DNA from 4 places in the Sphingobacterium tenebrionis genome. Region 3 is predicted to be linked to each of the others. Evidence: riboswitches for the same ligand, from Rfam matches in the RefSeq annotation. Region 3 holds a riboswitch; each other region holds the start of a gene.
What was found. Region 3 has a riboswitch for S-adenosylmethionine ahead of metE (5-methyltetrahydropteroyltriglutamate--homocysteine S-methyltransferase). Riboswitches for the same ligand answer to the same signal wherever they lie in the genome.
Positions count from the first base shown of each region.

Region 1: linked by a shared signal. The riboswitch ahead of VJ786_RS14855 (5-oxoprolinase) and the one ahead of metE (5-methyltetrahydropteroyltriglutamate--homocysteine S-methyltransferase) in region 3 are both predicted to bind S-adenosylmethionine.
Region 2: linked by a shared signal. The riboswitch ahead of VJ786_RS03430 (O-acetylhomoserine aminocarboxypropyltransferase/cysteine synthase family protein) and the one ahead of metE (5-methyltetrahydropteroyltriglutamate--homocysteine S-methyltransferase) in region 3 are both predicted to bind S-adenosylmethionine.
Region 4: linked by a shared signal. The riboswitch ahead of metF (methylenetetrahydrofolate reductase [NAD(P)H]) and the one ahead of metE (5-methyltetrahydropteroyltriglutamate--homocysteine S-methyltransferase) in region 3 are both predicted to bind S-adenosylmethionine.

Region 1 is NZ_JAYLLN010000046.1:24,829-28,164, forward strand. It holds gene VJ786_RS14845 (helix-turn-helix domain-containing protein) at 1-709, shown strand, start outside; gene VJ786_RS14850 (hypothetical protein) at 832-1,512, shown strand; SAM-I-IV-variant riboswitch at 1,839-1,932, shown strand; gene VJ786_RS14855 (5-oxoprolinase) at 1,990-2,253, shown strand; gene VJ786_RS14860 (DUF2891 domain-containing protein) at 2,331-3,336, opposite strand, start outside.
Region 2 is NZ_JAYLLN010000004.1:149,048-152,383, forward strand. It holds gene ligA (NAD-dependent DNA ligase LigA) at 1-49, shown strand, start outside; gene dapA (4-hydroxy-tetrahydrodipicolinate synthase) at 74-952, shown strand; gene VJ786_RS03425 (hypothetical protein) at 1,332-1,763, shown strand; SAM riboswitch class I at 1,874-1,986, shown strand; gene VJ786_RS03430 (O-acetylhomoserine aminocarboxypropyltransferase/cysteine synthase family protein) at 2,184-3,336, shown strand, end outside.
Region 3 is NZ_JAYLLN010000029.1:18,797-22,132, reverse strand. It holds gene VJ786_RS11760 (TonB-dependent receptor domain-containing protein) at 1-1,524, shown strand, start outside; SAM riboswitch class I at 1,665-1,764, shown strand; gene metE (5-methyltetrahydropteroyltriglutamate--homocysteine S-methyltransferase) at 1,836-3,336, shown strand, end outside.
Region 4 is NZ_JAYLLN010000005.1:63,964-67,299, reverse strand. It holds gene VJ786_RS03790 (30S ribosomal protein S16) at 104-631, shown strand; gene rimM (ribosome maturation factor RimM) at 714-1,241, shown strand; SAM riboswitch class I at 1,318-1,417, shown strand; gene metF (methylenetetrahydrofolate reductase [NAD(P)H]) at 1,465-2,421, shown strand; gene VJ786_RS03775 (hypothetical protein) at 2,473-2,841, opposite strand; gene VJ786_RS03770 (glycosyltransferase family 117 protein) at 3,313-3,336, shown strand, end outside.

The sequences.
Region 1 (3,336 bases), on a different contig from region 3:
TTCGGCTATATTTTTGGAGCAGGATGAAGCCTTGAATGATACCAAACGATCCAATTTCGTGAATTCTATCATCAATAACCTAGAGGTAGGGAAATTGAAGGATGACCTGCAGGAAAAAACGAAGGTGAATTCAAATTTACGGTATGTATTGATCGGGCTTGCGGTGTTGATTATCCTCTTGACTGTGTATGTTATTTATCAAAGACGCATGCATAAAGAGAATAAAAGAAGGATCGAGGAGTACATGGACAAACTGGAACGGGAGAAAACTGAACCGAGGAAAGAAATACGCGTGGAAGAAAAACCTGCAGTGGAAATTGATGCTTCAGAACCTGTAGAACCAATAGAGCCAGACGAGCGAAGTATTAGGCTTTTGGAAAAACTTCGATTGTTTGAGGAAGGAGAATTGTTTACCGATCCTAAAATGAGCCTTTCTTATTTGGCGAGCCACTTGGAAACGAATACCATTACCCTTTCCAAACTGATCAATACCTATAAAGAGATGAATTTCAATGATTATATCAATGGCTTAAGGATTAAATATATTATTGAAAAGATCAAAAACGAACCTAAATTCGAACAATATAAAATCAGCTATTTGGCGGAAGTAAGTGGGTTTTCTTCCCATAGTATTTTTAGCAAGGCATTTAAAAAGAGTACAGGATTTACACCTTCCCAATTTTTGGATTATTTGAAAGAGGATCGATAAGTGTTTGTGTATTAGGACTGTGGGTGGGTTGGTTTGCGCAATTATATAATTCAACAAAGCCTTTCTTAGTATAAACAATTGATGTGGTTTACCTTTAGGAAGCGAATCATAAAATCATTAATATGTTTATATCAGTAAGACAATTAGAGGAAGCTGCATTTGCTGCAGATCATTTAGTAAATCCGGTTAACGGTAATAATCCGATGGTTTTGGTGTATTATAGAAATTATACAGCCACCGCTTTCTTTACCGGATATACCAAGAAAGCAGGAGCAGTTTATTTGGATAGCACTACGAATAAGAGGATTTCAAAAAGTAAATGGACGAACGAAATGAAAGTCTTTGCTTTGGAAAAAGAAAAATTGGTGCCCGCTGCTCCTCATACCATGAAGCCTACAATTTTTGGCTATATCATGATGCTGGCTGTGGTCGGATTCTTTGGCTATATGGCTTATGATTCATTAAAACCAGCTAAACCGATTCCTGCGGAATATACCGCACTTTTGAAAGAACCAAAGGCAGGGGATATGTATTATGGTCGATATGAGCAGATGGAACCGGGTGAACGAGTGGCTAGAAAGGCGGGTTTCGGATGGTTTAAGGTGCTGAATAATCAGAATGGTAATATTGTGGTGGCATTGAATAAACATATGAGCAGTAATCATAAACCTTCCAAGGATATGGATCAGGTGGATTTTGAGGAAACTGGTAAATTGGTTAAGATTCAATCTCAGGAAAGCTATGAATTAAAATTAAGGTCTGAGGATAAGACGTTGGAGTTTTATTTTACGGAGAAGAAGTAGGGGGATTTTAGATGATAGATGATAGATGATAGATTTTTGACCTTTCTCGTCATTGCGAGGAACGAAGCAATCTTCCTTCATGTCATGCTGAGCGAAGTCGAAGCATCTACGTTTGGTACCCAGTACAGATCTTTCGACTTCGCTCAGCATGACATACTCGTACAGATCCTTCGACGATGCTCAGGATGACAAAGTCCATAGATTGCTTCGTTCCTCCCAATGACGGGAAGATTGCTTCGTCGTGCCTCCTCGCAATGACGCATTTATACCCATACCATAATCAAAAAAAAAATTTTTTTGAAATCCCAATAATATCTACTAACTTTGTAGAGTATTCAGAATTGCAAAAGCAATACCAACCGAGTGTAGACACCGCGGTGGTGAAATAATACGGGTTTCCTACCAAAATAAACGAAAAGGAACAACACCCCAAAATTTCTGGATGCAAGGATGGTTTAATTTTTAAACAAGAATTGTATGTCAAACACAAAAGAATTTCAACAACACTTAGTGGAGCAGTTCCACCATTACAGTACCCAAGAATTGGTGGTATTGAACAATGATTTAGTACAATCTAACTGGGGGAGCAGTAAAACTGCCTTTCGCAGTGCACTATTAACGACTCTCTCTAAACGAGGCATAGATCTATCTGCAATTATCCATAGTTTGGATGGATTTACGCAAATCCAGCGGGTGGCCGTCCGCCTCGAGGCTAATAAATTAGTTCCCCTGGATGCATAACATGTTCTATAGGCAGTAGGTCAACGACTTACTGCCGTTTTTTTAATAACTATTCACTTATTTTATAGATAGCTCACTTATTTTATAGATAGCGCATAAAGGGCAAAAGTACCCAGCCAATGTGTTCCCATATAATCATCCTGTTTGGATATATTTGGGATGGAGAAAGCAACGTGCGCATGTGCTATTTGGTTCAGGTGTTTTAGTGCTGGAAGTTTTAAGGCAATACCTTTCAAACAGGCAGCACGACTGTAATTTAAGCCATCCAGATGCACCAGTTTTCCATCGGTTCGATCTTTTACAATGGCAGGTTCAAGCTTGAAGCTGCTATCATAAAGTTCGGGCATAAAAGTCTTCAACCAAGCATCATAGGCCGAACTCTCCATGATCTTGCTCATCAGAAAGGCTTCTTCTAAGCAAGGGGATAGGAAATCATATCCGGAAGGTTCATAAGCCAGGTTACAGTTTTTATCCTGATGGTAAAGACGCTCTGCATTCTCAGATATGCTTTTTATAAAATTCTGATTGTTAACTGTTTTAGCATAATCTAAGGAAAGGGATAGTCCAAATGCAGAATTATCATGTTGTCCTGCTCGGATAGGATAGACCAGTTTTGGAAGGTATTCCATGTAACGCTGTACCAAAAGATCCACTAATGGCTGTAGGGCTTGTTCCCATTTTTTGGCGTCGGCATCCTCCCAGGTATGTAACTCCTCCTGCAGTTTGAACAACCATGCCCATCCATAGGTCCTTTCAAAATTCAGGTTGTTCTTATCTTCAAAAAAGGCTTTTTCAACCTGTACATTTTCCGGTGTAATATGGGCATTCAATACCTTCCTAATGGCACCATCGGTATCCAATTCCGGGAATTCTTTCATCAACTTGACGATCGACCAATAGCCATGAACCGAAGAGTGCCAATCAAAACAGCCATAGAAAACCGGCCGTAAGGATTTTGGGGTTTTAAGATCGGCATCCGATCCGATAACCTGGCCTAATTTATTCGGATATTCGATCTGTAAACAATGGGTAGGTAAGGAAAAAATAGATTTGGCAATATCTGCATTCAATTTGATCTCTTCA
Region 2 (3,336 bases), on a different contig from region 3:
GCCAATCATTTCTGAAACAGAATTATTGGCCATGATTAATGAACAGTAAATAAAGCATACAAATACAATAATGATGAACGAGCTTCAAGGAGCAGGTGTTGCATTGGTAACACCCTTTAATGCAGATGGTACCGTCGATTACGAGACGTTAGCAAGACTTATCGATTACCAGATCGAAGGTGGAATTGATTATTTGGTTTCTCTTGGTACTACCGGAGAAACAGCAACCTTAAATCAAGAGGAACGAAAGCAGGTCTGGGCATTTACTTCGAAGCATGTTAACAAAAGAATTCCGTTGGTGGCAGGTATTGGTGGAAACAATACCCATGAAATCGTGGAACAGGTGAAGAACTTTGAAAGCTTGGATTATATGGCTATTCTTTCCGTATCGCCTTATTATAACAAGCCTACGCAAGAAGGGATTTATCAGCATTATAAAGCGGTTGCAGAAGCAGCAAAACTGCCTATTATTTTATATAATGTACCGGGAAGGACGGGTAGTAATATGAGTCCGGCGACAACGGTACGCTTGGCAAAGGATTTTTCGAATATTGTAGCGACGAAAGAAGCTTCTGGGAATTTTGCGCAGTTCAGTGAGATTTTGAGGGATAAGCCCGAAGGGTTTTTATTGATTTCTGGGGATGATCCAGTGACACTTCCGATGATGGCGTTGGGAGCTGCAGGGATTATTTCTGTGGTGGGAAATGCTTATCCGAATAAGGTTTCAACCTTGGCGCATTTATGTGCGGAAGGTAATTTTGAAGAAGCAAGAGCGATTCATCAGGAGTTATTGAAGATTACGGATCTTTGTTTTGTGGAAGGAAATCCTTGTGGGGTGAAGTATATTTTGGAGAGGAAAGGATTTGGAAAGGATAATGTGAGGTTGCCTTTGGTTCCTGTTACTGATGGAACAAGGAAGTTGATTGATGAAGAGATGGAGGTTTTAGGGTAAGTTGAAACGTCATTGCGCCTCGCGTCATTGCGAGGAACACGTAATTACGCCTACCCGTCATTGCGAGGAACGAAGCAATCTTCAGCCATGTCATGCTGAGCGAAGTCGAAGCATCTACATGTGGTAACCGTAAAGATCCTTCGACTACGCTCAGGATGACAAAGGCTGCTCAGGATGTCAGAGTCCAAAGATTGCTTCGTCGTGCCTCCTCGCAATGACGTAAAGCTCCTCGCAATGACGTAAAGATCATGCAATTACGTAAAGCTCCTCGCAATGACGAAAATTCAACCAAGTTTCTTATTTTTAGGTATTCTTTTTGTGCTATCAACATACAACACTTTAAGACACACATACAACCCTATAAGAAAAAAACATCGTTATGGAAACTTCAAACCAACCCCCTAAACAAGAAAAATCCATGTTCAAGAAAATCCTAGGATGGTTCTTTTTGGTATTATTCGCAGGAATTGCCATTGCCATCTTCTTTAAATATTTCTTTGTATTCGGCGAAGGTGTCAAATCCGGCGAATTGAACTACGCGGTCAAAAAAGGCAATATCTTCAAAACCTACGAAGGAAAACTCATCCAAGAAGGGATCAGGACCCAATCAACAGGCGCCGGTCTTTCCAGCAATGAGTTTGAATTCTCCATTGCCAATGATTCCATTTACCAAATCCTGGAAAGCAATTCTGGAAAATCCTTCGACCTACACTATAAAGAGTACCACGGCGTTATTCCATGGCGTGGAAACACCCGCTATATCGTCGATAAAGTAGTCGAAATCCGCGAAGCAAAACCTAGAGGATTTTAGGTTTCTTCAATTTTTTTAGGTAAAACGTTGCAAATATTGATTTCACACCCTATATTTGCGACGTACTTCAATAGTAGTACCCTAATCAATACCCTTCTCTGAATGGTCTTGATTTATAAAGAAGTGGCGAGAGACTGGCTCTATGACCCACTGGCAACCTTCAACGTGATTGAAAAGGTGCCAATTCCTGTCCGAAGCAATAATGCTTAGGAGCATATAAATGAAATAGACTATGACAATTACATCATCAAAATCTACATTTCAAGCTTGCTGTATAACGCGAATGCGTTAGTCGTCGGTATGTTTATACATTCCCTTTCTCAAAGGCAAAAGGGAAAAACATGACCATTTTAGACGACTACCGTAAGGACAGCCTTATGCCTGAAAAACCCATTAATTTTAATTTAAAACCAAAAAATCATGTCAGAAAATAAAAACTTTAAATTTGAAACCTTACAGGTTCATGCCGGCCAAGAAGTAGATCCTACTACCGGTTCAAGAGCTTTACCTATATACCAGACTTCATCATACGTATTTGAAAATGCAGAACATGGAGCCAATCTTTTTGCCCTAAAACAGTTCGGAAATATCTATACCCGTATCATGAACCCAACCACCGATGCATTCGAAAAAAGAATCGCAGCATTGGAAGGTGGTGTTGCCGCATTAGCGGTAGCTTCAGGACAAGCAGCCCAATTCATCGCATTGACCAACATCCTGGAATCAGGAGATAATTTTGTGTCGGGTGCTAACCTATATGGAGGTACTTACAACCAATTCAAGGTTTCTTTCAAAAGATTAGGTATCGAAGCGAGATTTGCGGAGGATACCGATGCCGATAAGATCGAATCATTGATCGACGATAAAACCAAAGCGATCTATGTAGAGACCATCGGTAACCCAAGCTATAACATTCCCGATTTTGAAAAAATTGCGGCTGTTGCCAAAAAACATGACCTTCCATTGATCGTCGATAATACCTTTGGTGCAGGCGGTTACCTGTTCAAACCTTTGGAACATGGTGCCAATATCGTGGTAGAATCGGCTACGAAATGGATCGGAGGACATGGAACTAGCATCGGCGGTGTGATCGTGGATGGTGGTAACTACAACTGGGGAAATGGAAAATTCAAGCAATTTTCTGAACCTTCCGAAGGCTACCATGGCTTGGTGTTCTCCGAGGTATTCGGTGAAAACGGTCCTTTCGGAAACATCCAATTTGCGATCCGTGCTCGTGTAGAAGGCCTTCGTGATTTTGGCCCTGCCCTATCTCCTTTCAATTCCTGGTTATTGGTGCAAGGATTAGAAACCCTTTCCCTACGTGTACAACGCCATGTGGACAATGCCTTAGAGATCGCCCAATGGTTGGATGCACATCCACAGGTGGAAAAAGTTAGCTATCCGGGATTGAAAAGCCACCCATACCATCAAAATGCTCAGAAATACCTGAAGAATGGTTATGGTGCCGTATTATCCTTCACCGTTAAAGGCGGCGTAGAGAAAGCCAATGAATTTATTGATTCCCTAGAGCTGATCAGCCACCTGGCAAACGTTGGGGATGCTAAATCATTGA
Region 3 (3,336 bases):
ACGGATATCAACCTGAATGTTGCTACCCACCTGAACGAAAAATGGTCAGTAGGATTGTTGCTGCATGACAACTTCATGTACAATAAGAAGATGAACTTCAGCGACAATGGATTTAGGGATATGCCGGTTGGAAACCTATTCTCCGGTATCAATAGATGGCATTATGAAAATGGAAAAGGTGTCATTGCACAATTTGGGGTAAAATTCCTACATGATGACCGTGTTGGTGGACAGATCGATTTCAATGAAGACACCGACAAGTTTACGACCAACCAATATGGCTTGGGCTTCAAAAACGAGCGTATTGAAGGTTTTGGTAAACTAGGTTATGTATTCCCGACCAACAAACATCGTAGTATCGGTCTACAATTATCAGCAAGCCGCTATAAACAGGAAAGTTTCTTCGGATTGAATGCTTACGACAGTGAGCAGAAATCCATGTATGCCAACTTATTGTTCCAGGATATCATTTCCGATGTGACCCATAAATACAAAGTGGGTGCATCCATCCAATATGATGATATGGATGAGCAGTTAAGCCGTGTGAACAGCACAAATGATTACGATTATAACTTCGGAAGAAAAGAATCGGTTGCGGGTGCATTCTTAGAATATACCTTTAGCCCTTCGGAGAAATTCGATGCGGTATTGGGTATCCGCCAGGATTACAATAACCTATATGGTTGGTTCACCACACCACGGGCGGTACTGCGTTATGAGCCTATCTTAGGAACCACTTTCCGCATCAGTTCAGGACGTGGACAACGTACAGCGAATGTTTTTGCAGAGAACTTAGGTATTTTTGCATCCAGCCGTACTATTAAAGACTTGGCCCAATTGGTGTCTGGTGAAGCAGCTTATGGATTAAAACCAGAGGTTTCTTGGAATACAGGCTTTACATTTGACCAAAGCTTCCAATTGTTCGGTCGTGAGTCTGGCTTATCGTTAGAATTGTTCCACAACAACTTCCAAAACCAGGTCGTGGTTGATTTCGAAAACCCACGAGAAGTAGCATTCTATAATCTGGATGGCAAATCCTATTCGAACAGTGTTCAGGCAGAATTCCGTTTCATGCCGGCACAGCACTTCGAAGCACGTTTTGCATACCGTATGTTGGATGTACAGACCGAATATACTTCCGGAAAATTACAGAAACCATTGACAGCAAAACACCGTGGATTCATGAACTTGGCCTACAACCTACATTCGGGATGGAGTTTTGATTATACCTTGAATGTGGTGGGCAAGAAACGTCTTCCAAGTACGGTAGGTAATCCAGAGGCGTATCAATTGGCAACGGAATCAGATGCTTATGTTACGATGAATGCTCAGGTGAGCAGAACATTTGGAAAGAACAAGAATTTTGATGTGTATGTTGGTGGTGAGAACCTGAGCAACTACTTCCAAAAAGATCCGATCTTGGCACATGACAACCCGTTTGGAGCTAATTTCGACACGAATTTAGTTTGGGGTCCGATAGTAGGAAGAATGTTTTATACCGGTATCAGATACCATATTAAGTAAAAAGGTAAAATATTTATTAAGTAATAGCATGAAGAGCCTCTGGTGTAAAAGCTGGGGGCTTTTTCTGTTTTAGCAGGGGATAAATGAAAGATATAGAAATATTTTTTTGTTAATATAAAATCTTATCCCTACCTTAGCACCGCTTATAGAGAAAGGCAGAGGGACTAGACCCGATGAAGCCTTAGCAACCTGTCCCTTGACAAGGTGCTACATTCTACCTCTAAAGAGGAACGATAAGCTGGACTCACTAATCCTTAGGAGCCTTCTCTTAGCAAACGACTTTAGTAAAAATTAATTAAGTACAATACTTTATGTTATTAACGAACAATTTAGGTTACCCACGTGTGGGCGCGTTCCGCGAGCTAAAGAAAGCTAATGAAGCTTACTGGGCAAAAAAAATCAGCGCGGAAGAATTATTGCAAGCTGGACTGAAAATCCGTGAAGGCAATTGGAAGACTCAAAAAGATGCAGGCATCGATTTGATCCCTTCTAACGATTTCTCATTCTACGATCAAGTATTAGACCTATCCTTAACTGTAGGCGCTATCCCTGCTCGTTACAACTCCCTTTTGAACAAAATCGATCGCCAGTATAACTTAGACCTATACTTCGCGATGGCTCGTGGTTTCCAAGAAGGTGGTGTCGATGTGACCGCTATGGAAATGACCAAATGGTTCGATACAAACTACCACTATATCGTTCCTGAATTCGTTAAAAACCAAGAATTCAAATTGACTTCAGAGAAATTCCTAAGCGAATACAATGAAGCAAAACAACAAGGTATCGAAACTAAACCGGTGATCATCGGCCCAATCACTTACTTATTATTAGGTAAAGAAAAAGAAGCTGGATTCAACCGTATCGATCTTATCGATATTTTATTACCTGTTTACGAAGAAATCTTAGCAAAATTGGCTGATGCTGGCGCTCAATACGTACAGATCGACGAGCCTTTCTTAGCTTTGGATATCAACGATGCTACCCGTGCGCTATACGCAAGTGTTTTCGAAAAACTTGCAGCAGCAGCTAAAGGCATCAAATTAATCGTTGCAACTTATTTCGAGGCATTACGTGACAACGAAGATACTGCTTTGGCACTTCCTGTACACGCGCTTCACCTGGATCTAGTTCGTGGTGAAGATCAACTCGACTCTATATTAGCGAAAGTTCCTGCTAACCTAACCCTTTCCTTAGGGGTGGTTGAAGGCCGTAACATTTGGAAAAATGATTACGAAAAATCCTTGACAAAAATCAACCAAGCAGTTGAGAAATTAGGAAAAGACCGTGTATGGGTTGCTCCTTCTTCTTCTCTATTGCACGTTCCTTTTGACTTGGACAACGAAAACAACGAAGAGTCTCTTCCTGCGGAAGTTAAAAACTGGTTAGCGTTCGCTAAACAGAAATTAGCTGAAGTAAAAGACTTAGCGGTATTGGCAGAAGGTGAAGTAGATGCAGCAACACAAAAACGTTTCGAAGCCAACAAAGCAGCAAACGAAAGCCGCCGTACTTCTCCATTGATCCACAAACCAGAAGTTAAAACCCGTGTAAGCAACATCACTGATGAAGACGCTACACGTACTTCTAAATTCAACGATCGTAAAAAAGCGCAAAAAGCGAAGTTCAATCTTCCTGACTATGCAACTACGACAATCGGTTCCTTCCCACAAACTAAAGATGTTCGTAAATGGAGAGCTGACTTGAAAAAAGGTGCTATTTCCCAAGAACAATATGATAAAGAAATTGCTGAAGAAACAGAAAGAACGATCCGTTTACAAGAGCAATTGGATATCGATGTATTGGTACATGGTGAAT
Region 4 (3,336 bases), on a different contig from region 3:
GAATATAACGGTTTGCTTTTATTATTGGAAATAAGTTTTTATCTTTGCGTCCCTTCTTGCATGAAGCACGGGGGATATGTTGAATACATAAAATAAAAAAAACATGGCAACTAAAATCAGATTGCAAAGACATGGTAAAAAAGGAAAACCTTTTTACCACGTAGTAGTAGCAGATGCACGTGCTCCACGTGATGGTAAATTCATCGAGCGTATCGGTTCTTATAACCCGAACACTAACCCAGCAACTATCGTATTAGATTTCGAAAAAGCATTGGATTGGATGAATAAAGGTGCACAACCTACTGACACCGCTCGCGCTATCCTTTCTTACAAAGGTGTTTTGTACAAAAAGCACTTACAAGGTGGTGTGAAAAAAGGTGCGTTCGACGAAACTAAAGCAGAAGAACTTTTCAACAACTGGTTAGAAGGTAAAGGTGCTCAAATCGAAGGAAAAAAATCAGGTTTAGCAAAAACTAAAGAAGAAGCTAAAAAAGCTGCTTTAGCTGCTGAAGCGAAGAAAAAAGATGACAGAGCTGCTGCTATCGCTGCTAAAAACACTCCTGTTGCTGAAGAAACAACAGAAGAGGTTGCGGAAGAAGCTACTGAAAACACTGAAGAAACTGAAGGATAGTTCCTTAAAGCATTATTCAAATGAAAGCCGATCTACTTTAGATCGGCTTTTTTTGTATTTTTGTGGCTTAATTGAAAAAAAAATGAACATCGATCAATGTTTTTACATCGGATATATCAGTAAGACCCGCGGTCTGAAAGGGGAGGTCCAATTGTTTTTTGAGTTTGAGGATTATGCCGACCTGGATCTGGATGTCATCTTTGTAGAAATTGATAAGAAGTTGGTTCCTTATTTCGTGGATCAGGTCAAGTTGCACAATAACAGTACAGCCTACGCTTGGTTTGAGGATGTGGACCATATCGATAAGGCCCAACCGCTGGTGCGTAAGAAGATCTATCTCCCTAACGATAAAATGCCGGAAAGAGATCCGGATGATTTCCGATATTCCGATTTGATCGGCTATGTGGTGATCGATGAGAAGGATGGGGAGCTGGGAGAGATCTTGGATGTGCAGGAAATGCCGCAGCAGTTTATTGCCACGGTGGATATGGATGGACAAGAGGTGCTGTTTCCATTGAACGATGATCTGATCGTTGGTATGGATCCGGAAGAAGAAGTGATCGTAGTGAAACTTCCAGAAGGACTGATCGATCTGTACAGAAAACTATAATTGTTCTGGAAACCCTAACAGGTACAGGAACATTAAAATAATTTTTACTTTTCAGATTTTAAACCGATATTAGCGGTGCTTATAGAGAAAGGCAGAGGGACTAGACCCGCTGAAGCCTTAGCAACCTGACACTTGTCAAGGTGCTACATTCTACCTTTAACCAGGAAAGATAAGCTGATGAACCAGTACTCGCTGTGTTTTCTCTAAGCATTAATTTTAGTATATGAAGATTGTAGATCACATTAAAAATGCGAATGGCAAGACCTTGTATTCCTTTGAATTGCTTCCGCCAGCAAAAGGACAGGGGATACAGAGTATTTTCAAGACCATGGACGAATTGATGGAATTCAAACCTCCGTTTATTGATGTTACTTACCACCGGGAAGATTATCTCTATAAGCAACATTCCAACGGTTTATTGGAACGGGTGTCGTATAGAAAACGTCCCGGCACGGTGGCCATCTGTGCTGCAATCATGAGTAAATATAAAGTGGATGCGGTTCCGCATCTGATCTGTGGTGGTTTCACGAAGGAAGAGACAGAAAATGCCTTGATCGATCTTAACTTTTTAGGGATCGATAATGTATTGGTGTTACGTGGAGATGCGCGTAAGGGCGACTCTGATTTTATTCCTACACCAGAAGGACATGCCTATGCCATCGACCTGTTGGAGCAGGTAGCTGATATGAATCGCGGGCAATACCTGCATGAAGATATTGGGAGTTCCGAAAAAACTGATTTCTGTATAGGAGTGGCCGGTTATCCGGAAAAGCATTTTGAAGCACCAAACTTCAATACAGATTTTAAGTGGCTGAAAAAGAAAGTGGAAATGGGTGCTGAGTTTATTGTGACCCAAATGTTCTTTAATGTCGAAAAATATAAAGAATTCGTAACGAAATGTAGGGAGCATGATATCCATGTGCCGATCATTCCCGGTTTGAAACCTTTGACGACGAAGAATCAATTGATCACCCTGCCGAGGATCTTCCATTTGGATATCCCTGAGGATTTAAGTGATGCGGTGGATGCTTGTAAAACCAATGCCGAAGTGAGGCAGGTTGGTGAAGAGTGGCTGGTGCAGCAATGTAAGGAGCTGATCGAATTTGGTGCTCCGGTACTGCATTTCTATACCATGAGTAATCCTGGTCCGACAAAAAAGATAGTAGAAAAACTGGTTTAAAAATAAATGCCGATTGGATGCAATCGGCATTTATTTTTAAAGACTTAAATCTTAATTTTCTTCTTCTTCCTCTTCTTTACTAATTTTAGCCCATTTATCAAGCTGCTCTTTTGTTAAGAAGGTTTTCACTTTAGCTGTTCTAGCTTTAAGATTTGCCTCTTGTTGTTCTCTTTTTGTTTTAATCGCAACGCCTTGTGCCTCAAGAATATCAGTTTCTTGTTTTGCTGAAATTAACACATGCTTAGCAATGGAATCCTGCTGAGGTTTTGTCAAAGCTAATTTTTCAGTCAATGACTTGACAATAGATTCCGTTACATTTTTAGCAATAAAGTAATCACGCTCTGCTGGTTTAGTTTCTTGTGCAGATGCCACACCCACTGTCAAAGCAGCTGCAAATGCGATTGATAATAATTTTTTCATTTTACGTTTATTAATGGTCACTCTATGTGATTTATTAGAATTTAAAGTTAAGAATATTGTTTATTATTTCCACAAATGTTATTTAATTTTATGACTGGTTAAGGTGTTTAAAGGTTTAATGCTGTTTCTTAACTTATTTTCATTAGTTTTTGTTAATATTGTTAACTTTAAATAGTTGTATTTCAGCTTATTGTTCTCCTTATGGTTTTTTATAGCAACCCGGTAACCAAGTTTATTGTCCCAGGATTTATGCGTTTCTACGGATAATTTACATTTGTAATTTAACATATTTTAACATTTATGCCTTTGTTCGATGTATCATCTATTCCTGATAACATGTAGCATCTATTCTATTCCTAAACTTATTGATTCGCTGTTTATTTCTTCAGGTTAGCTGTTAAATTATGTTAATAGGTGATTTCATTTTTATATTCTTATTACATTAGATTGAATTAACTAACGCCCATAATTATGAATTACTCGAAGATCAACAAC